DNA from 2 places in the Allocatenococcus thiocycli genome. Region 1 is predicted to be linked to the other one. Evidence: predicted binding sites of a transcription regulator. Region 1 holds the regulator's gene; the other holds the start of a gene.

The links. The regulator MetJ, encoded in region 1, represses methionine synthesis genes. The targets are predictions, from matches to a motif close to TTAGACNTNTANANGTCTAA.
Region 2: metE (5-methyltetrahydropteroyltriglutamate--homocysteine S-methyltransferase) is a predicted target of MetJ. The motif match lies at 5,140-5,159, and genes of this name have one in related genera.

Annotation. Positions count from the first base shown of each region.
Region 1 covers NZ_CAKLCK010000035.1:32,523-44,571, forward strand. The annotation lists gene argE (acetylornithine deacetylase) at 128-1,264, shown strand; gene ppc (phosphoenolpyruvate carboxylase) at 1,542-4,175, shown strand; gene L9Q40_RS14280 (PadR family transcriptional regulator) at 4,618-5,157, shown strand; gene metF (methylenetetrahydrofolate reductase) at 5,234-6,130, opposite strand; gene L9Q40_RS14290 (bifunctional aspartate kinase/homoserine dehydrogenase II) at 6,395-8,803, opposite strand; gene L9Q40_RS14295 (O-succinylhomoserine (thiol)-lyase) at 8,813-9,976, opposite strand; gene metJ (met regulon transcriptional regulator MetJ) at 10,203-10,523, shown strand; gene L9Q40_RS14305 (malic enzyme-like NAD(P)-binding protein) at 10,639-11,910, opposite strand.
Region 2 covers NZ_CAKLCK010000012.1:978-13,026, forward strand. The annotation lists partial or broken gene L9Q40_RS05560 (hybrid sensor histidine kinase/response regulator) at 1-135, shown strand, start outside; gene L9Q40_RS05565 (hypothetical protein) at 225-467, shown strand; gene L9Q40_RS05570 (septation protein A) at 599-1,162, shown strand; gene yciA (acyl-CoA thioester hydrolase YciA) at 1,365-1,760, shown strand; gene L9Q40_RS05580 (YciI family protein) at 1,875-2,171, shown strand; gene L9Q40_RS05585 (GspS/AspS pilotin family protein) at 2,175-2,561, shown strand; gene metE (5-methyltetrahydropteroyltriglutamate--homocysteine S-methyltransferase) at 2,680-4,962, opposite strand; gene metR (HTH-type transcriptional regulator MetR) at 5,224-6,135, shown strand; gene L9Q40_RS05600 (DUF4250 domain-containing protein) at 6,158-6,358, opposite strand; gene L9Q40_RS05605 (HI_1241 family integral membrane domain) at 6,488-7,174, opposite strand; partial or broken gene L9Q40_RS05610 (EAL domain-containing protein) at 7,332-8,648, opposite strand; gene L9Q40_RS05615 (YgiQ family radical SAM protein) at 9,030-11,366, shown strand; gene L9Q40_RS05620 (response regulator transcription factor) at 11,555-12,049, shown strand, end outside.

The DNA of each region.
Region 1 (12,049 bases):
CTTAAAGGCTCAAGTGACTATTCATATTTAATTTTTGCTATATTTTGATTTTTTATTCATTAAATATGATTTAATATGTGTTTTACAGTTTTGTGCTCTGTCTGTCAATAGGAGATTTGAAGAATCCATGCAATTACCAACGTTTCTAGAGGTCTATGAAGGACTCATCAGCACCTCTTCGATCAGCTCCACCGACCCAAAATGGGACCAAGGCAATGCCAAAGTCATTGAGAAACTCGCTTCCTGGTTCAAAGATCTTGGGTTCAGTGTTGAGGTGGTCGAAGTCGAACCAGGCAAACACAATATGATCGCACGTATGGGCGAAGGCGAAGGTGGCCTCCTTTTAGCCGGTCACAGTGACACGGTGCCATTTGATGAAGGGCGCTGGAACTTCGACCCGCATAAACTGACTGAAAAAGACAACCGCTTTTACGGTCTGGGTACAGCAGACATGAAAGGCTTCTTTGCCTTCATTTATGAAGCCGTCAAGAAAGTCGATTGGAGTAAACAGAAGAAGCCACTTTATGTTTTAGCGACCTGTGATGAAGAAACCACGATGTTAGGTGCTAGACACTTTACCGCTAATGCGCCGTTTAAACCGGACTACTGCATTATTGGCGAACCGACCAGCCTGGTTCCAATTCGTGGCCATAAAGGTCATGTCGCCAACGCCATTCGTGTGACGGGTAAGTCAGGTCATTCATCCGATCCTGCGCTTGGTGTTAACGCCATTGAGATCATGTATGAAGTGATGTTTGCCATGATGCAGCTGCGCGATAAGTTAATAAAAGAGTACCACCACCCGGGTTTTGCTATCCCTAACCCCACATTGAACTTGGGCCATATTCACGGTGGTGACAGCGCAAACCGTATTTGTGGCTGCTGCGAATTGCATTACGACGTTCGCCCATTACCAGGCATTAGCTTAGATGGTCTGGAGAACATGCTACGCGGTGCTTTAAAAGAAGTGGAAGCCAAATGGCCGGGACGTATTGAGATAGTACCTCTGCATGAATCCATTCCGGGTTACGAGTGTCCTCATGACCACCCGTTCATTGGTGGCGTAGAAGAACTGTGTGAAACCAGCTCTCAAACCGTGAACTACTGTACAGAAGCGCCATTTCTACAGGAACTGTGCCCAACCTTGGTACTTGGACCGGGCTCTATCGATCAGGCCCACCAGCCAGATGAGTTTCTTGCTTTTGATTTTATTGACCCGACCATTGATGTACTGTCTAAAGCAATGGTCAAATACTGTTGTTAGCGAAATAAAAAGACAACATACCTGTACAGCTCCGATGAGCTGTACAGACGATTCTTTATCACCACAATGAGTTAACCGTTAACACTAATTTAACTTGTTATTTTGTAATTAATTTTCATTTATTAAGCCATAGGCCTAGTAACTTTGCTCTAAATCAGGAGAGAAGCGGAATAATTACAAACATAGTCGGCTTTATTTGACTAGAACTGGTGCTTTTCGCTAGATTGGTGTCTTAACAAGGACAATGGATGTAGTTTTTTTACGAGGCAGGACGACAATGAACGAGAAATACGCCGCACTCAAAAGCAATGTGCGCATGTTAGGCCACTTACTGGGTAATACCATTCACGATGCCCATGGCGAAGAAATCTTCGAGAAAGTGGAAACTATTCGTAAATTATCCAAATCAGCCCAAGCAGGAAATCAAGCAGACAAAGAAAGCTTGATAGAAGAAATTAAACACCTTCCTGATGAGCAATTGACACCAGTCACTCGAGCTTTTAACCAATTTCTAAACCTCACGAATATTGCTGAGCAATACCACACGATTTCACGTCACTGTGAAGAGCACATCTGCGAACCAGACGCGATCAACTCGCTATTTTCTAAACTGGTACAAAACGATGTTAGCAAGCTTGATACCGCTCAGGCTGTACGTGACCTGAATATTGAACTGGTACTGACGGCTCACCCAACTGAAATCACTCGTCGCACCATGATCAACAAACTGGTGAAAATCAACGAGTGTTTATCAAAGCTAGAGTTAAGCGACCTTTCATCGAAAGAGCGCAAGAAAACTGAACGTCGTCTGGAACAGCTGATTGCCCAAGGCTGGCACTCAGACGTCATCCGCCAACAACGTCCGACACCGCTTGATGAAGCGAAATGGGGCTTTGCTGTTGTAGAAAACTCACTATGGGAAGCCGTACCTGAGTTTTTACGCGAGATGAATGATCGTCTGGAATCTTATCTTGGCGAAGGTTTACCAATCGACGCACGTCCAGTGCATTTCTCCTCTTGGATGGGCGGCGACCGTGACGGCAACCCGTTTGTTACGCACAACATCACGCGTGAAGTTCTGCTTCTATCGCGTTGGAAGGCGGCAGATCTTTATCTAAATGACATCAACGAACTGATCAGTGAACTGTCGATGACAGTCAGCAACGATCAAGTGCGTGAACTGGCTGGAGATGATCAACACGAACCATACCGTGCGATCCTCAAGCAGCTTCGCTCTCTGCTCAACGAAACCAAAGATATTCTTGATGCGAAGATCAATGGTCAGAAGCTGGCAGTCAAAGCACCACTACAAAAAGTAGAACAGCTTTGGGAACCTCTATACGCGTGTTACCAATCACTACACGAGTGTGGTATGGGTGTAATCGCTGATGGTTCACTGCTAGATACTCTTCGCCGCGTGAAAGCATTTGGTGTTCACCTAGTTCGTCTGGATATTCGTCAGGAAAGTACTCGTCACGCAGATGCACTATCTGAGTTGACTCGCCATCTTGGTATTGGCGACTACCAGCAGTGGAGTGAGCAAGACAAGCTTGCGTTCCTAACTAATGAGCTGGCTTCCAAACGCCCACTTCTACCTCGTGACTGGGAACCATCTGAACCAGTTCAAGAGGTTTTGGACACCTGTAAGATCATTGCAGCACAATCTCGTGAAGCATTCGGTGCTTACGTCATCTCCATGGCACGTACCGCGTCAGACGTTCTGGCAGTTCACTTACTGCTACAAGAATCTGGCTGTCCTTACCGCATGGATGTCTGTCCTCTGTTTGAAACCCTAGACGACTTGAATAACGCTGAGTCAGTGATCAAACAACTGATGGATATCGACCTATACCGTGGCTTTATCCAAAACCACCAAATGGTCATGATTGGCTACTCTGACTCTGCAAAAGATGCGGGTGTTATGTCTGCAGGCTGGGCTCAGTACCATGCAATGGAGTCTCTGGTTAAAGTTGCTGAAGAGGAAGGCGTGGAACTGACATTATTCCACGGTCGTGGTGGTACGGTTGGTCGTGGTGGTGCTCCTGCGCATGCTGCGTTACTGTCTCAGCCACCTAAGAGTCTTAAAGGTGGCCTGCGTGTTACCGAGCAAGGAGAGATGATTCGCTTTAAGCTGGGTCTTCCAGACGTTGCCGTAAACAGCTTTAACCTATACGCCAGTGCGATTCTGGAAGCGAACCTGCTACCGCCACCAGAGCCAAAACAAGAGTGGCGTGATCTGATGGAAGTACTGTCTCAGGTGAGCTGTGAAGCGTACCGTAGCGTTGTACGCGGCGAACCAGATTTTGTACCTTACTTCCGTCAGGCGACCCCAGAACTAGAACTCGGTAAACTGCCACTGGGATCGCGCCCTGCGAAGCGTAACCCTAAAGGTGGTGTCGAGAGCTTACGCGCCATTCCATGGATCTTCTCATGGAGCCAAAACCGTTTGGTTCTGCCAGCATGGTTAGGTGCCGGTGAAGCAATCCAGTACTCGATCGACAAAGGTCATCAAGCGTTACTGGAAGAGATGTGTCGTGAGTGGCCATTCTTCTCAACGCGCCTTGGCATGTTAGAAATGGTGTACTCGAAGTGTAACATCGATATCTCTCGCTACTACGACCTGCGCTTGGTTGATGAGTCACTTCGTCCATTAGGCGAAAGATTACGAGAGCAGCTTCAGAAGGACATCAAAGCGGTTCTGAATGTAGAAAACAACGAGAACCTGATGCAACATGACCCTTGGGGTCTGGAGTCCATCCGCTTACGTAACATCTACGTTGAGCCATTGAATATGCTTCAAGCCGAGTTGCTGTATCGTACACGTCAAAATGAGGAAGCATCAGCAGACCTTGAAGAAGCGCTGATGGTGACTATTGCGGGTATCGCGGCAGGTATGCGTAACACAGGTTAAAATAGCCTGTTACTTGTAACAGATTATGATATAAAAGGCTGAGCAATCGCTCAGCCTTTCTTATATCCATCAAATTGAACAGCAATTAACCAGATAAACACCCTAAAAACACCCCAAAAAGAACCAATGAATCAGAATAAATAACCACAAAAATACATTACTGAGTATTATGTTAGTTTTTTAGTGTTATTCTTTCCTAGTATTCCACTTCATGCTTATTATTTATATACTACTCGCCTTGCTGAGAGCGAATAAATCCAACCATATCAGCTCCAGCCTCGATGGGTTCCACCCATCTTTCTAGGTGATAAACGGCTTTAAGGTGACAGGACCAACATTTGTTGGTGCTACTTATGCATAAAAAACTCAAAACGCCATTAAGAGCGCAGCTGAAAGTATAAGTAGCTTGTTTACAAGTTTATTGACCATTTGGATTGAAGACATGTCATTACCACACGTAATCTTAACTGTGCTTAGCACGCGCGATGCAACCGGTTACGATATCACAAAAGAATTCTCAGCTAGCATTGGTTACTTCTGGAAAGCGAGCCACCAGCAAGTTTACCGTGAGCTAAACAAAATGGCTGAGAAAGAACTGGTTACTTGCGTACTAGAGCCTCAAGAAGGCAAACCAGACCGTAAAGTGTACTCCATCACAGATGCTGGACGTAGCGCACTAGGTGAATGGTTTGATCAGCCAACTGCACACCCAACAGTTCGTGACGAGTTCTCAGCGAAGCTGATGGCTTGTGCTGTGCAACCGTCTGCACCTTTCCGTGAGCAACTATCTGAACTGGTTGAAGAGTCACGCAAACTGGTTTCTCACTACAAAGAAATCGAAGCTGCATACTACGCGACGCCGTCTACTCTGGATAAACAAGCACGTCTGGAGCGCCTGACACTACGCCGCAACCTTCTACTACGCGAAACGTGGATCACGTGGGCAGAAGAAGTGCTAACTGAACTTGAAGTTATCGGCTAATCCACTTCAAACAGCTCATAGCTTAACAACAAAAAAGGCTTGCCATTGGGCAAGCCTTTTCTTTTTCACTCACGTTTTAGACTGCAACTTGAGGACGTACACCCAAGGTGTGGCACAACGCGTAAGTCATCTCAGCTCGGTTTAGCGTGTAAAAGTGGAAGTCTTTCACACCTTCACGGCTCAGTACACGCACCATATCAATCGCCTGACTTGCACCAACTAATTGACGAGTTACCGGATCATCATCCAAACCTTCAAACTGCTTGCTCATCCAGCCTGGAACTTTTACGTTATTCTGCGCAGCAAAGCGAGACGCCTGTTTAAAGTTCGAGACTGGCAAGATACCCGGTACGATTTCTACGTCGATTCCAGCGACAACACAGCGGTCACGAAAACGTAGGTAAGACTCTACATCGAAGAAAAACTGAGTAATCGCTCGGTTCGCACCTGCATCCACCTTACGCTTAAGGTTTAGCAGATCAGCCTGTGCACTTTTTGCTTCAGGATGCACTTCTGGGAAAGCCGCAACTGAGATATCGAAATCATGACGAGACTTCAACAGTTCAACCAGATCAGACGCGTACATATCAGGAGCACCGCCACCTGGTGGGATATCACCACGTAGTGCGACGATATTTTCGATACCGTTGTTCCAGTAATCATCGGCAATCTCAATCAATTCTTCACGAGTCGCATCGATACAAGTCAGGTGCGGTGCTGCCACTAAGCCTGTTTCTGATTTGATTTCTTTGATGATGGAATGAGTTCTGTCACGTTCGCCTGAGTTAGCTCCGTAAGTAACTGATACAAACTTAGGCTTGAGTGTTTTTAGACGGTGCACAGAGTTCCATAGCGTCTCTTCCATCTTTTCATTGCTTGGCGGAAAAAACTCAAATGAAACATTAATATTGTCTGACAATTCAGCGATATTCTGGTTTAAGGCATCGATATGGCCTGCGTGCGTGTAACCCATCTTACTCTCCCTGTGGCAACCCGCCACGAAATCAAATTCTTAAATCGACGTTTAGACGTCTATATGTCTACAGAATGTATTGAATACGATTTAATGTCAACCTTGTGATTATGAATTTTTTTCACGTTAATGATGAGGATAGTTCAAGTTGATTATTGGCTAATATTTATCCACAAAAATAGTTCACCAATAACGGTTCTGAGATTAATTATGGCACCAAGACAGGAATAAAAAACCCCGGATGAATTCCGGGGTTTTGAATGTTTAGAACAGCCCAGCAAGGCGGTTTAGATCGGACTGAATCGCCCCTGCCGTCACTTCACGTCCAGCGCCAGGACCGCGGATAACAAGCGGGTTGTCTTTGTACCACTTGCTCTCAATAGCAAAAATATTGTCGCACGGCAGTAGGTTAGCCAGCGCATGCTCACGGGACAAGGCTTCGATGCCGACGGTCGCTTTGCCATCTTTCTCTAAACGCGCAACGTAGCGCAGTACCTGATCGTTTTTCCGCGCCTTGGTCAAACGTTCTTGCAGAGTCTGGCTCAGCAGCGCGGCATTATCAAAAAACTCATCTAAGCTCAGCGTGCGCAGTTCTTCAGGAACTAACGACTCTACCTTTACGCTTCCCGGTTCGATATCCAGACCAGACTCACGCGCCAAAATAACCAGCTTACGCATCACATCAGAGCCATCTAAGTCAGAGCGAGGGTCAGGTTCTGTTAATCCTTGCTGCCAGGCTAAATCCACTAACTCGCTGAATGGCACTGAGCCATCAAACTGTTGGAATAACCATGAAAGCGTACCGGAGAAAATACCAGAGAGTGCAATAATCTCATCACCACTCTCACGAAGATCGCGCACCGTATGGTTGATTGGTAACCCGGCACCTACCGTCGCGTTATACAGCCAGTGACGTCCAATTTTGGCAAACGCATCCTGGACCTGATGGTAATATTGACTATCAGCTGAACCTGCGACTTTATTCGCCGAAATTAGGTGAATGCCTTGCTGAGCGATATCAACGTAACATTTCGCTAATTCCTGACTGGCGGTGACATCGAGAACCACAGCTTCATCGTAGTCCTGCAAAGCACCAAGACGAGATAACCAAGAGCCGTCGTTTGCAATACTTTCGTCATTGAAGCGTGCTGAAACACTGGATGCATCAATGCCTTGGCTATCAAACCAATACATTTGGCTATCAACCACCGCGACTAAGTCAAAGCTCATGCCATGACGTTTTTCAAGTTCATTCTTCTGTGAAGCGAATAAACTCAGCCAGCTCGAACCGATATTCCCTTTACCGCATAATGCGACAGCAACGCGCTTCTGTGCCTGAAATAACTGGCTATGAACCGTCTGTACCAGTTCTTCGGTATCAGTGTTACGTAATACTGCTACCAGACTTAAACCAGACTCCGTCTCAGCGATAAATTCCACCGGAGAGTGTTTCAGCTTTTGCTGAAAACCAAAACAGTGGTTGGCATTAGTTGTCACACCAGCACCTACGGCAGCAATCAGAGAGTAACCATCAGTGAGGTTAATCTCCGCATCCAAATCAGATTCCTGTAGATACTTGAGTGCACCGCCAGCAATTTCTGCTGTGTATGCCAGTCGTAATATCTGCTGTTCAGGCTGAGCTTCAAATGCCAGTGGCTCCAACTGAACGCGTTTTAGGGATTCCAGAACATCACTCTGTGCTTTCTCAAAGTCATGTCCATGCGCAAATGCTAGCTGAACCAATAGCACGTCATCCAGTGAGGTGATGATTTTCGCCCCACGACCAGAAGCCAGAACTCGCTCAATGCGGGTCGAACCTGACTCTGGCAGGTAACTGCATTTAAGGCTCAGGTCCATGGTACTTTGAGCCACAGGCTGCAAGGTTCGGCTGTGCAGTACTGGCGCAGCTAAACGAGCCAACTCACTCGCTTCATCCAGTCTTAAGAGTGGTAATAAACATGCATCTGATACCAAACGAGGGTCTGCGCTATAAACGCCCGCTACATCACTCCAAATCGTCACTGTGCTCACTTCGGCAAGCGCACCAATCACGGTTGCAGAGTAGTCTGAACCGTTGCGGCCAAGCAGAACAGTTTCACCGTTATCGTTTTGTGCCATGAAGCCGGTAATGATCACACGCTTGTGACTATGTTGTGCCAGTGCCTCTTTGATAAGCGGGTATGAACGAGCACGATCAACTTCTGGTTGAGTGCCCGCTTCTGCGCGCAGAAACGCTCGCGCGTCTTGCGCTACAGCAGGCAGTTGCTTTTGCGTCAGTAAAGCAGCCAGTAATCGAGAAGACCATACTTCTCCGTGGCCTAATACCGCCGCCTTTTGCGCTTCGGTCAGCGGAGAGGTCAGTTCCGCCAATGTACTGAATTCATCTTGTAAGGAGGCAAGCAGCTGTTCTTGCGCATCTCCCTCTAATAACTCTTCAATGAGACTGATTTGAAACTGTCTCAAGCTCTGCAAAGCTTCGTGCGCAATTCGACCATCTTTTTCTAAGCCTTCAAGGAACTCAATCAGGCGGTTGGTTGTTTTACCTGCTGCAGAGACCACCACCAAGTCATTTTCTGCAGAGTATTCCTTGAGAATTCCCGCTACACGTAAGTAACACTCTGGGTTTGCCAGGCTGCTACCACCAAACTTGTGTAGCTGACGTTGTACAGTCATTATTAACTCCTATTGCTGTGCAGATTTAGTGAATGCTTGTTCTAGGTCGGCAATAAGATCTTGTGCATCTTCTAGCCCTACAGAAAGGCGCAGCAATTGCTGTGATACACCCGCTTCAGCCAAGGCTTCTTCACCCATCGCGCGATGCGTCATAGATGCTGGGTGACAAATCAAGCTTTCTACCCCGCCCAGAGACTCTGCAAGTGAGAACAACTGAAGCTCTTTGACAAAGGCTTTAAGCTGCTCAAACGAGCCCGCAAACTCAAAGCTCAACATAGAGCCAAAACCAGACTGTTGCTTTTTAGCAATCTCATGGCCAGGGTGCTGTGGAAGACTTGGATGATAAATTTTCGCCACCAAAGCTTGCTTCTGCAGGTAAGCCAGCACCTGCTGTGAGCTTTCTTCATGCACTCGCATACGCGCACCCAAAGTACGAAGACCTCTCAAGGTCATGTAGCTATCAAAAGGTGTGCCTGTCGCCCCAATACAGTTGCCCCACCACGCTAACTCTTCTGCATGCTCTTCCGTTTTAGCGATAATCACACCACCAATCACATCTGAGTGTCCATTGATGTATTTCGTTGTAGAGTGAATAACAAAGTCAGCACCTAGCTCTAATGGCTTCTGGTACACCGGTGTTAAAAAGGTATTGTCTACCGCGACTAATGCGCCAACCTGCTTCGCTTTTTCACACAAGACAGCAATATCGACAACACGAACCAGAGGGTTAGATGGCGTTTCTAGCAGAACCAGTTTTGGTTTCTGTGCTAATGCCGCATCCAGCGCCTGTTCGTCAGTTTGATCGACAAACAGCACCTTGAAATCGCCTTTGTTTGCACGAGTGTTAAACAGACGATAAGTGCCCCCATAACAGTCGTTTGGCGCAACAATAAGATCATCAGGTCCAATAAAAGCAGACACCCATAAGTTCAGTGCGGACGTACCACAGTTAGTGATGACAGCCCCTTTGCCAGACTCCAGCTCAGACAATGCACTTTCTAATAATCCACGGTTTGGGTTACCAGAACGCGTGTAATCGTACTTAGGCACTTCCCCAAACGCAGGAAAGCCGTAATTCGTTGAAAGGTAGATTGGTGGAACGACAGCATGATATTGAGTGTCAGACTCAATACCGGTGCGTACAGCAATAGTTGCAGGCTTACGGGAGCTCATGGGTGTATCCTTTCACAGGTGATGACTTCTAAATGGGAATGCGCTATATCTAAATGGTCAGATTCAATGAATTGCACACTTCCCTTACTGTTCTTGTCACTTTACTCGTCAAAAATTAAGACGTCAACACTTCTAGACGTCTATATGTCTTTGCTTATGGCAGTAAATGCAGCTAAAATCAGCACCTCAATTAGTTTTTAACCTATTACAAATATGAAGGTACGCAATGGCTGACTGGAATGGCGAATACATTAGCCCATATGCTGAGCATGGAAAGAAAAGCGAACAAGTAAAAAAAATCACTGTATCTATCCCGCTGAAAGTTTTAAAAGTGCTAACTGATGAACGTACTCGTCGTCAGATCAATAACTTACGCCACGCAACCAACAGCGAACTCCTATGCGAAGCATTCCTACATGCGTATACGGGTCAGCCACTTCCAACGGACGAGGACCTTCGTAAAGATCGCCCTGACGATATTCCGACTGAAGCAAAAGCTCTGATGACCGAAATGGGCATCGAATTTGAGTCATTTGACGAAGAGTAATTAGGAGCACGTTGAATACACCAAGCGGTGATTTAGCGCCTAATACTAAAAAATGACATAAAAAAAATGGGACGCCATCGCGTCCCATTTTTTGTACATCATTTAAATCTTTGTCTTACTCTGCCATGTAGTTTTCAGGCATTTCAATACGAGCAACACCAGAGTCAACGGCTGCTTGAGCAACAGCTTTTGCAACGCGAGGCAGTAAGCGAGCATCCATTGGCTTTGGAATGATGTAGTCAGTGCCAAACTCAAGCTTATCGACACCCGCCGCTTTCAGTACCGCTTCTGGTACTGGCTCTTTCGCCAATTGACGAATAGCGTCAACCGCAGCAAGTTTCATCTCATCGTTAATTTCGCTTGCACGCACATCAAGCGCACCACGGAAAATAAATGGGAAACACAGTACGTTGTTTACCTGGTTTGGGTAATCACTGCGGCCCGTACCCATAATTAAGTCATCACGAACTTCATGTGCTAGTTCTGGCTTAATTTCAGGATCTGGGTTTGAACATGCGAAAACAATTGGCTTATCCGCCATCAGTTTTAATGCTTCAGGTGGAAGCAGGTTTGGACCTGATACGCCAAGGAACAGATCAGCACCTTCAATCACATCTTCTAAAGTACGTTTGTCGGTGTTATTTGCGAATAGCTCTTTGTACTCGTTAAGATCATCACGGCGAGTATGAATCACGCCTTTACGATCCAACATGTAAATCTTTTCACGCATCGCGCCACATTTGATCAGTAGTTCCATACACGCTACTGCAGCCGCACCTGCACCAAGACAAACGATCGTAGAGTCTTCAAGCTTCTTACCTTGCAGCTCAATGGCGTTCAGCATGCCAGCGGCCGTTACGATAGCGGTACCGTGCTGGTCATCGTGGAATACAGGTACATCACAACGTTCGATAAGACGCTTTTCAATTTCGAAACAGTCTGGCGCTTTAATATCTTCAAGGTTAATACCACCGAAGGTATCAGCAATGCTTGCTACGGTATTGACGAACTCGTCGATCGTGCGGTGTTTTACTTCGATATCAATAGAATCAAGTCCAGCGAAACGCTTAAACAGTAGCGCTTTACCTTCCATTACAGGTTTAGAAGCAAGCGGACCTAAGTTACCCAAGCCAAGAATCGCGGTACCGTTAGAAATAACGGCAACCATGTTACCTTTCGCGGTGTACTTGTATACATTGTCTGGGTTTTGTGCGATTTCACGTACAGGCTCAGCTACACCAGGGCTATATGCTAATGCAAGATCACCGGCGGTTTCTGCGGGTGTTGTCAGCTCGACTGCAATCTTCCCTGGGGTTGGGTATGCATGATAGTCAAGGGCTCGTTGGCGCTGCTCTTCTTCGGGAGTTACTGCTTTGTCTTCAGACATGTGGGCGTTTCTCTTTTTATTTTTTAGGTAAGGGGGAATAAATTCTAATGGATAGAAGTCAATCTTCATAGGTAAGATTGCGAGCAATATCCTTAAAAAATCGATATTAAAAGAGATTAGACCAGATAAGCAGGAAAAG
Region 2 (12,049 bases), on a different contig from region 1:
GGAGATTTAGAGCTCGCACAGATTTCTAAACTCATGGATGGCCGCTTGAACAAGCCAACAACCTTAAATGCGTTGCGAGAGGTAATACAGACGTGGCTCATTCAAAACCAACCCACTGAGTCAAACTCACTTTAAATTACTTGGCATAGCTTATGCTTATACAAGTAGAGCTACCTAAATCATAGCATTAGGCACGGGTAGAAAAATGTTAAAGGGAGATGACAATGTTACCCAGCAGAGACACATATCGCAGCTTGATTCATCATGGTATTAAAGCACTATTGTTAGATCGTATCGGTCACTATTCCGAAAATGAGTATCACCAATACCTCAATCTGATGACGGGCAAGTCATCATGCGGCATCATGACCAATGACGAACTCGCTGCCACAGTAGATAACCTTTTGTGTGAAGGCTATTTAGAAGATGTCAAAACGCGTATCCCCCAATACCAGAATGTCGCCTAAACTATAAATTAGAGACAAGGATTGCCGCCATTGTCGCGGCAATTTTTGTATCCAATTGTCTCGAGCTATTCACATTGCGTCAGATTCCGCTAGACTGTGAACAACTCAATAACCAGGTAGTTTTCTGCAACATGAAGCAAATTCTTGATTTTATTCCACTCATTGTCTTCTTTGCCTTGTATAAGATGTACGACATTTACGTTGCGACCGGAGCACTCATCGTCGCGACCGCTATTCAAATCGTCCTGACGTTTGCGCTTTACAAAAAAGTGGAAAAAATGCAGTTAATCACTTTCGTGATGGTGGCTGTATTTGGTGGCATGACCATATTTCTCCACGATGACAACTTCATCAAATGGAAAGTGACCATTGTTTACATGGTATTTGCTATTGGTCTTGCGGTCAGTCACGCGATGGGCAAATCAGCAATAAAAGGGATGCTAGGAAAAGAGATCTCTCTTCCTGAAAACATTTGGACACGCATCAACTGGGCTTGGGTCGGCTTCTTCTCTTTCTGCGCAGGCTTAAACATTTATGTTGCCTACGAACTGCCACTCGATGTCTGGGTTAACTTTAAGGTGTTTGGTCTGCTGATAGCGACATTCAGTTATATGATCGCTACTGGTTTTTACATCTACAAACACATGCCAAAAGAGCAGAAAAATAGCTCCTCCGATGTTTCGGTTGATGAATAACGGCTCAGCTTTGCTATAATCCGCGCAAATTATTTTTAACAGCGACCTTCGGGTCGCTGTTTTGTTACTGTTCCAATTAATATTTGCGCTTGTTATCCATCATAGTAACTAACAGAACATCCTGGCAGATGAAAATGCTTGGGAACTTTTACTTACTGAGATTGGTCCCATTTAAGCGCTGACGATGATTTAGGATGTCACAATGAGCCAAGAATTTAACTCTCCGAAAGGCCAACTACTGCTTCGTACCCTCGCAATGCCTGCTGATACCAATGCGAACGGCGATATCTTTGGTGGCTGGATTATGTCTCAGCTTGACTTAGCTGGTGCTATTTTGGCGAAAGAAATTTCTTCCGGACGCGTCGTCACCGTTTCTGTTTCGAGCATTACGTTTAGAAAACCAGTGAGCGTCGGTGATGTCGTCTGTTGTTACGGTGTATGTAAAAACATCGGCCGCACTTCAATGAGTGTCGACCTTGAAGTATGGGTGAAACCGGTGAAAGTAGACGGCATTGAAGATCGCTTTATGGTGTGTGATGCAACCTTTAATTACGTCGCGATCGACAGTGAAGGTAAACCTCGCCCTATCGCAAAATAGGTTTGAAACGGTTCTAATAGAAGGAAAATTCTCACATTTTCTATTGTTAACTTGTGAGAGCCACCAAAAAGTCGTTAAATTAGGACTTCAACCTACCAATTAAGGAACTATGCTATGTGGTATGTCATCTTTTCTCAGGACATCGAGAATTCATTAGAAAAGCGTATGAGTGTTCGCCCTCAACACCTGGAACGTTTGCAACAACTTCAGGACGAAGGACGACTTCTAACCGCAGGCCCAATGCCAGCGATTGATTCTGACAACCCAGGAGAAGCGGGATTTACCGGTTCCACCGTCATAGCAGAGTTTGATTCTTTGGAAGACGCAAAAGCCTGGGCAGATAAAGACCCTTACGTGGCGGCGGGCGTTTACGAAAACGTGATCGTCAAACCGTTCAAAAAAGTGTTTTAATTTATGAAAAAATTACTGTGTTTGTTTCTGGCGCTTGGTGCGCTAGCAGGCTGTACGTCTACCGCGGATAAAGAGCGTCAGCTGGAACTGATGGCATCTAATCGTGCCGGTGTTCTCTCTGCTGGTCTACCTATGGAATATGGACCTCTGCAAATTATGCGGGTTTCTTCTAACAAGAATGTCGTTGAAATGATGATGATTTATAACGACGGCGCGATGGGAGCGAAACCATTAGCACAAATGCTTAACTCGAGTATCTACACATTTTGCCACAAACCAGAAATCCGAGATCATATCAATATGGGTTTAATGTATAGAGTGAAAGTGCGTAATACGCGCGGTCAATTGATGGCGGATGAACTGATTTCAGAACAACGCTGTAGCAATTAATCACAGTAATTTGCCGAGCGAGCTCAGTATTGGATACCGTCCAAGCATCGCATTTGAATGGCTGGTTAAAAGATACAAAAAAGCAGGGGCTCACCCCTGCTTTTTCTTTAACTGCTGTTTATGCTAGCTCAGTACGCAGCTTTTTCGCTGCCGAGACTAAGTTCGCCAACGCTGCCTCTGTCTCTGCCCAGTTTCGTGTTTTTAGACCACAATCTGGATTCACCCATAAACGTTGTACCGGAATTTTTTCTGCCGCTTTCTTGATCAGACCTTCAATCCACTCTTCACTTGGAATGTTTGGTGAGTGAATATCATAAACTCCAGGACCGATTTCATTTGGATAATTAAACTCTTCAAACGCTTTTAGCAATTCCATGTTTGAACGTGATGTCTCAATGGTAATCACATCTGCATCCAGTGCCGCAACTGAGTCAATGATTTCATTGAACTCGCTGTAACACATATGAGTATGAATCTGCGTCTCCGGCTTCGCACTACCTGCAGAAATCTTAAACGCATCCACAGCCCATTCCAGGTAAGCTTTATGATCACGCTTCTTAAGCGGTAACCCTTCACGAATCGCAGGCTCGTCAATCTGGATGATATTAATGCCTGCATTTTGTAAGTCAGAAACTTCATCTCGCAGCGCCAGCGCCAACTGTTGGGTGATCTCCTTACGAGTAATGTCTTCACGCGGGAATGTCCAACACAGAATCGTAACAGGGCCGGTCAGCATTCCTTTCATTTGTTTGCTGGTCAAAGATTGTGCATACGTTGACCACTCAACCGTGATTGGTTTTTCACGCTCGATATCCGCAACGACAATAGCAGGCTTCACGCAGCGAGAACCGTAACTCTGAACCCAACCGAATTTGGTTGTTTGGAAACCAGCCAGGTTTTCTGCGAAGTATTCAACCATATCGTTACGCTCAGCTTCACCGTGCACCAACACGTCCAGATCCAGAGCTTCCTGACGTTTTACCGCATCAGCAATATGCCCTTTCAGTGCGGAAATATAATCTGATTCAGAAAGTTGACCAGAGCGATACGCGCTGCGCTGAACACGAATTTCACCGGTTTGAGGGAAAGAACCGATAGTCGTGGTTGGCAACAGCGGTAACCCCAGTACTTCGGCCTGATGCGCAGCACGCTCAGGATAAGGAGCACTGCGTTGTGTTAGCTCCGCGGTGATGCGATTAATACGAGCCTGCACCTGAGGTTTATTCACGTGGGTCGCCGTTTTACGCGCATTGATTGGCTGGCTGTAGGTGTCGCATGCCAGAATCGCATTTTGATCGCCGTCCAGTGCTTTACCTAACAGGGCTACCTCGGTAACTTTCTGTTTAGCAAAGGCGAACCAGCTTTTTACTTCTTCACTCAGCGCTGTTTCAAGCTCTAGATCTACCGGGCTGTGCAGTAATGAGCATGAGCTTGCAACCCACAGCTTATCGCCTAGCTTCTCTTTTACCGGTTGTAATCTCGCCAGTTGCGCACTTAGATCCGCTCGCCAAACATTGCGTCCATTGATAACGCCAGCCGATAACACCCAACCTTGTGGTAGTTTTTCCACAACTTCATCAAGCTGGTCTGGCGCTGCAGACAAGTCAATGTGCAAACCATCAACAGGTAACTCGACAATTTTGTCCAGTGTATCGGTAACAGCGTCAAAGTAAGTCGTTAGCAGCACTTTTACGTCACTGCGTATGATTTGATACGCCAGTTTAAATGAATCCGCCCATTGACTTTCCAGCTCAAGAGACAGAATAGGCTCATCAATTTGTACCCATTCCACACCCAGTGCAGCCAATTTAGCCAAAATTGCTTGATACGCGGTGAGCAATCTTGGTAACAATGACAGGCGGTCAAAGCCTTCTTCAACTTCTTTACCCAAGTACAAGTAACTTAATGGACCAAGTAGAACAGGCTTAACCTTGTGTCCCGCGTTAACGGCTTCACTCACCTCTTCAAATAGCTGCGGCCAGCTCACCTCAAAAGTATCGTCTTTGCTAAATTCCGGCACAATGTAGTGGTAGTTGGTATTAAACCACTTAGTCATGTCAGAGGCTGCTGCGCCTGCACAGCCACAACCAGCCTGTGACTGGCCTCGACCAACCTTGAACAAAGTATCTAGGTTAGGTGTGCCCTCGGCATGACGCTTTGGTACGTGGCCCAGTAACAATGTTGTTGTCAGTACGTGATCATACCAGGCAAAGTCGCCGGCAGTGGCAAAACTCAAACCCGCATCGCTTTGTACTTGCCAGTTGTTTGCTCTTAGCTGCGCGCCAACCTGCTGGAGTTGTGCTTGATCGATTTCTCCGCGCCAGTATTTTTCCTGCGCAAATTTCAGTTCGCGTTTTTCACCAATGCGTGGGTAGCCAAGTATGTGTGTGATTGTCGCCATTTCCCTAGTCCTTATTATTCAGTTTATTTTGGTCAGAACATCTCTGGCTTAACCGGTAGGATGTCTGGATGGCTAAACTATCTCTCTCAGACTAAAATTGGACAAGGTCTAAATATTCAACTTGTTTATTAAAAAAATTCATAATGCGATCGTAAAACGCACCAATACCTTTAATTAATAGACGTCTAGACGTTTACATTTCTATATTTTGCAGTTAAGTTAATTAAGTTCATGGTGAGCATTAAAGGATGAAAGAGATTCATGATAGAGCTAAAACACTTGCGTACTATTACCTCGCTTCGAGATACGGGCTCGCTGACGGCCACGGCAACTGCGTTGCATTTGACTCAATCAGCTCTTTCGCACCAAATTAAGGATCTGGAGTCTCGCATTGGTGGGCAGTTGTTTCTTAGGAAAACCCGCCCGGTGAAATTCACTTCAGAAGGTGAAATTCTATTGCGCCTTGCAGAAGATATTTTACCGAAACTCGCTAGAGCAGAGAATGAACTGGCAAGTTTGAAAGAAGACGTTAATGGCCGATTGCACATGGCTATCGAATGTCATTCTTGTTTTCAATGGCTGATGCCTGCCCTTAAGGAATACCAGTTGGCGTGGCCTAGTGTGACGCTGGATTTTTCTTCAGGCTTTGGATTCGAGCCTTTACCTGCCCTACTCGCCGGAGAGCTGGATTTGGTTATTACTTCGGATATTCAGCCGCGTTCAGAGGTGCACTACGAGCCTTTGTTTGACTTTGAAATGCGCCTAATCACGTCCACCAGCCACCCACTGGCTGATAAAGCGATTATTGAACCTCAAGATCTTGCCGATCAAACCATGCTCTCTTATCCGGTTCAAAAACAGCGACTTGATGTGGTTAAACACTTCTTACAACCAGCCGGTGTGGAGCCAGCTAAGTGGAAGCAAGCAGACAACACATTGATGTTAGTACAAATGGTATCGGCTGGATTAGGGGTTGCTGCGCTGCCGAACTGGGCCATTTCAGAATTTTCTCGACAAGGATTAATTACCAGTAAGCCATTTGGCAATGGGTTGTGGCGTCGCCTGTTTGCAGCTGTTCGAAACTCAGAGAAAGACAAACGCTATTTACAGGCGTTTTTCGCGACCGCAAGACAACAATGTAAAAGCCACCTCGATGGCATCAAGATGGCTTAAGAATGGGAGATGTTGAACGTTGTTAGCGTTCGTACGATTTGAATTGGTTTGTGAGAGGGTCGTACTGGTAGCCAAGCATATCCAGCTTGCCTACTACCGACTCTGTATCCATTTCATAAGTCGATACTAATTCGTCAAAACTGTCACACTCTAAGCGTAGTTTTTCGTTGACGATACCTAACAGAATAATGCTATCCAGATTACCTACATTGCTTAAATCCATCGCGACACTCCTCTTCGACAAGGTTTATACCCCAAATAACCTCAAGTGATCGGGTATATATACAGCGTAGACATAATCTGGCGAATTTAAAGTGAGCCCACTCTAGATCGTGAGCTCACAAACGGGATATTAAGCGATCATTGAAAACAAGCTTTGCAGGCTTGTCATAGAAACAAGAGCAAATAAGAAAGCGATACTAAGCTGCACTTTCTCAGGTTTTTTATGGGTGAAAATGTGCCAACACCAAACCACAATAGAAGAGATCAACATCGCCAAGGCAATGAATATTGGTTGAGTTGCGGCACTTAATGCTGCCTCATCCAACTGGTAAGAGGAAAACAGCGTCGCAATCACCAACAACATGCCAGATACAATACCGGTTACTGGTAAGATTCGATGAAACGCTTGTAAACGGCTACGCGCAATCGTAAGTAGCAGTTGAGAGAATGAAGCCCCAAGAAAGAAGATCATGAACGCCATTGCAAACGCCGCTGGCCAGTTAGCCTGTTCAAATACTTGAATGCTGACATAGGCAAACGCCAAACCATTCGCCAGGTGCAATGCCCAAATTGGCCCTTTCTCACGCGTTTTTTTGGTCTGAACCTGAGAATAGAAATAGAAGATCGCAAACACCACCATAAACGCCTCAATGCGCAATGATGCCACTGCCAGCCACATGACTCCTATTGCAGGTAACATTTTGTGTAGACGACCTCGCTGACCCGGACAAATATCGCCCTTGATTAAAAGCAAAGTCAGTAGCGCTTGTGCGCCAAATAACATAGGAGGAAAAGTAACCAGCAATTGTTGAATCATGATGTAGCAAGCTCAAAAGTCGTTTGGGGTGGCGATAATAACAAATCACCTATCGCCAAACCACCTAAACCCTAAAGGGCCATTAATCGGCTCTGTTCTCCTTTCGAACTCACTTCGACAGCATTTTCTGATTACGTATTGAAGGCAGAGGCTTTCATTACCCCGAACCCAAGCTAAATAAACTCTGGCAATATTTAGCTTGCTTCAGATCCGTGGCTGGCACAGCCGGGGAAAACAAATACCCTTGAAGGTAATCGACCCCAAGGTCGGCCAGAATACGCCGCTCTTGTACTTGCTCGACGCCTTCTGCAATCACTTTTACTCCCAATTGGTGAGCCAGTTCGGTGATCATTTTAACAATGTAATAATTACTGCTGCCCTCATGAATATCCGCGACAAACTTACGGTCAATTTTGAGTAGATCAAACTGTCCTTTTCCGAGATAAGAAAAAGAAGCGTAGCCGGTACCAAAGTCATCAATGGCGATTTTGATCCCTTCTTGCCTGATCTGCTTCAAGGCTTGAGTATGCGCTTCATCTTGCTCAAAGTAAGCCGATTCGGTTAATTCTAATGTCACCAGTTCAGGATTGACATTGCTGGATTTAATCAAATCTAATGAACGTTGCAACACCTGTAATACATCTAACTTAGTGTTGAGAGAGCGGTTAATGGACAGTCCTACATTATCGTCATAGAAGCCTTGTAATTCAGACCAGCGCTCCAGCGCGATTCGACAAACCATATCATCTAATTCGGCGATTAATTCCAGATCTTCGATAACCGAAATCATCTCTTGCGTAGTGTAACTACTATTTTCATGGTGAAACCGCGCTAACGCTTCAAATCTAATGACTTTACCTGAGTAGGTGTCCACAATCGGCTGAAAATAGACATCCACAAGTTCGCCATCGATTTTCTTTTGAAGGAAGGCTTCTAAGTGCTGGCGTTTTAGCAGCTCGGTATGCAGCGTGCTGTTATAAAAATTGAAGTATCCTCCTTCACCTACTTTAGACGACACCATCGTTTGAACCGCCAAAGCTAGCGCCTTTTTGGGACTGCTCGTATCGTAACCAAGTACGGAAACGCCAGTTTGTCCTTCAACAATCGTGTCATGAACCATTGTGCCCATCTCACTTTTTAATTCCGTAAAGAATCCCTTCATAGCCACTTCGATTAGCTTGATGGTACTTAGCCACTGGCAACGCGGTGTTTGCAAGCACACGACAAATACATTCCGAGTTAACTGACCGGCTAGCTTTGTGTAGCGGCTGCGCGTGATAAAGTCAGCAAACCCTAGCTGCTGCTCCACTAAGCGCTTCTGACTAAAGTTCGGCCTCAGCGTCATGATGATATTGAGATCTTGATGGCCGCTCTCTCTGGCGAAGTGCTCTAGTTTGTTTTCAAATTGGTCTTTTGTGGGCAAAAACGAGAACCAGTCTCGTTCCTGTTCGCTATCGTTGTTCATCCACATCAATACCCTTCTATGTGTTACCGTTGCTGACTCACCCATTACCTAGCCCTTCCTTCTTAAACCCTAACTTCGAATGCAGTGGCTAAATGCGACTGACGTAGCTGCCTGACTCTCAATATTGCTCTGTATAATCTGATTATAAACGTGAACCACAATAAGGGAGCAGTTGCTTATTGGTTGTATTGATATTGGGACACCTCACACCAAGACCCTAATAACTATAAGGGCTTCGGGGTAATCGTAGATAAAAATTCATTGAGAAGTCCGTCGAGTTTTTACAATCCAAATAAAACTCGATGAACTAAGCTTGAATAAACAAGTTTGGTATAGATACCTGATCATCAAATCGCTATAATTCGCGCTCCCTGGAACAGAGAGCAAAATATGACCAACAACATCACTCCTATTCATGAGTACAAAAAATACTGGGCCGAGTGTTTTGGTTCGGCACCTTTCTTGCCGACCAGCCGCAAAGAAATGGATGCCCTAGGATGGGATAGCTGTGACATTATCATTGTGACAGGGGATGCCTACGTGGATCACCCAAGCTTTGGTATGGCGATCATTGGCCGTCTACTAGAAGCGCAAGGCTTCAGAGTCGGTATCATTGCTCAACCAGAATGGCAGAACAAAGACGCATTCATGCAGCTTGGTCAGCCAAATCTGTTCTTTGGGATCACAGCGGGTAACATGGACTCCATGATCAACCGCTACACCGCAGATAAAAAACTTCGCCACGATGATGCGTACACACCGAATAACGAAGGTGGTAAACGTCCTGACCGCGCGACCTTAGTTTATTCACAGCGTTGTCGTGAAGCCTATAAAGAAGTGCCTATCGTACTAGGTGGTATTGAAGCCAGCCTACGACGCGTTGCGCACTATGACTACTGGTCAGATAAAGTTCGTCGCTCGATTTTGTTTGATGCGAAAGCCGACATTTTGTTATTTGGTAATGCTGAGCGTGCACTGGTTGAAGTGGCACACCGCATCGCAAACGGCGAAAACATTTCTGACATGACGAACATTCGTGGTACAGCGGTTAACCTGCCTGCAGCGCCAGACAGCTATACCATCATCGACTCGTCTCGTATTGAAAAACCACGTAAAGAAGCGTTCGTACCTAAGAACCCATACGAGGTAGAAACGCAGTGCGACACCAAAAAAGACGAACCAGCTGCGGCGCAGCCAATCACTATTCGTCCGTCACGTCATGATGCTAAAACCACAGCGGTACGTTTACCTAACTTCGAAAAACTTAACAACGACCGCATTCTATATGCGCACGCAAGCCGTGTGATGCACCTGGAAACCAACCCATACTCTGGACGTGCGTTGATTCAACGCCACGGCGATCGTGAACTTTGGGTTAACCAAGCCCCGATTCCGTTGACCACAGAAGAGATGGACTTTGTGTTTGGTTTACCATACGCACGTGTCCCTCACCCTATGTACGGTAAGGCGAAAATCCCTGCGTATGACATGATCAAAACATCAGTGAATATCATGCGCGGCTGTTTTGGTGGTTGTTCATTCTGTTCGATTACCGAGCACGAAGGACGAATCATCCAGAACCGTTCTAAAGAATCGATCATTAACGAGATAGAAGAAATTCGCGACAAAGTTCCCGGCTTTACCGGCACGATTTCCGATCTTGGTGGCCCTACCGCGAACATGTACCGTCTGGGTTGTAAAGATCCGAAAGCAGAAGCGAACTGTCGTCGCCCTTCTTGCGTGTTCCCAGGTATCTGTAACAAGCTAAACACAGACCACAAGCACACCATCGACCTTTACCGCGAAGCGCGCAAGGTTGAAGGCGTTAAGAAGGTAATGGTAGCGTCGGGCGTACGTTACGATCTTGCGATTGAGTCACCAGAATACGTGAAAGAGTTGGTCACTCACCACGTTGGCGGTTACTTGAAGATCGCACCTGAGCATACTGAAAAAGGCCCTCTGGATCTGATGATGAAACCAGGCATGGGTACGTACGACCGCTTCAAAGAAATGTTCGAGAAGTACAGTGCTGAAGCAGGTAAGAAACAGTATCTGATCCCTTACTTTATCTCTGCGCACCCTGGCACTGAAGATGAAGATATGCTGAACCTTGCTCTTTGGTTGAAGAAGAACAACTTTGAGTGTGACCAGGTACAGAACTTCTACCCATCGCCGATGTGTAACGCAACATCAATGTACTACTCAGAGACTAACCCTCTGAAACGCGTGAAGTACAAACAGCGTGAAGACATTCCTGTCGCTAAAGGTGAGCGTCAGCGTCGTCTGCATAAAGCTCTGCTGCGTTACCACGATCCGGCAAACTGGCCCATGATTCGTGAAGCATTGGTTAGCATGGGCAAAAAACATCTGATTGGTGACAAAGCCACTTGTTTGGTTCCGGCTGAAGACATTGATGCGCAAACGCCAGCGCAGCGTCGTAAATCCGGCCGCCACGGTGCAAACCGTTTTGCCACGAAACACACCAAGAATCAGCCTGGTTTTGGTGGTCACCTTGAGAAACGCTCTGAGAGTGGTTCTCGTGACGGCAAGCCTTCTGGCAACCGTAATGGCGCAGGTAAAGCGCAAGGTGGTCAAGGTCGTGGTAATAACAACGGCCAGCGAGCAGGCTCTAACTCAAACCGTCCGAATGGCGGTAAGCCACAAGGCCAGGGCCGCCCTCAAGCTCAGGGTAAACCAGACGGTCAGCGCAAACCTAAGCGTCGATAACCATCGAAACAACGAAATCTAATAAAGGGCTCCAGAAGCAATTCTGGAGCCCTTTTGTTTTGCGTGTTACGCTTTCAATCAGTCACTTATACTGGTGAATCGTTTATAACATTGACAACTTTTTCACGCTTATAGTGAATAATGTTCGTCAAGGGCAAACCGACATTGCCGAGATTGGATAAGAATGAATGAAACGTGTACTTTTAGTAGAAGATAATCGAGAAATCGCTGGAATGCTGTTCGATTATTTCGAGTGTGCTGGCATGCAGCTTGATTACGCTGACAACGGAGAGCTTGGCCTTAAGCTTGCCCTTAGTAACTCTTTCGACATTATTTTGCTCGATTTAATGTTACCGCGTATGGATGGTTTAACGCTGTGTAACAAGTTAAGAGACGCAGGAAATAATACCCCTGTACTCATGCTGACCGCTCTAGATAGTCGCGACGATATGCTGAAAGGCTTTGCCCATGGAGCGGATGACTACCTGACTAAGCCTTTTGACCTCGATATTCTCGAAGCTCGCATGACTGCGCTAATAAAACGCTATCGTGGTAACGTTGCCTCAAGCCAACTCCAGTACGGTGAAGTAACGATTGACCAAAAAACGCACCAGGCGTATCGCCAAGGCAAGCAGTTGGCACTAAACCCAACCACTTACACCATTCTAGAAATGCTTGTACAA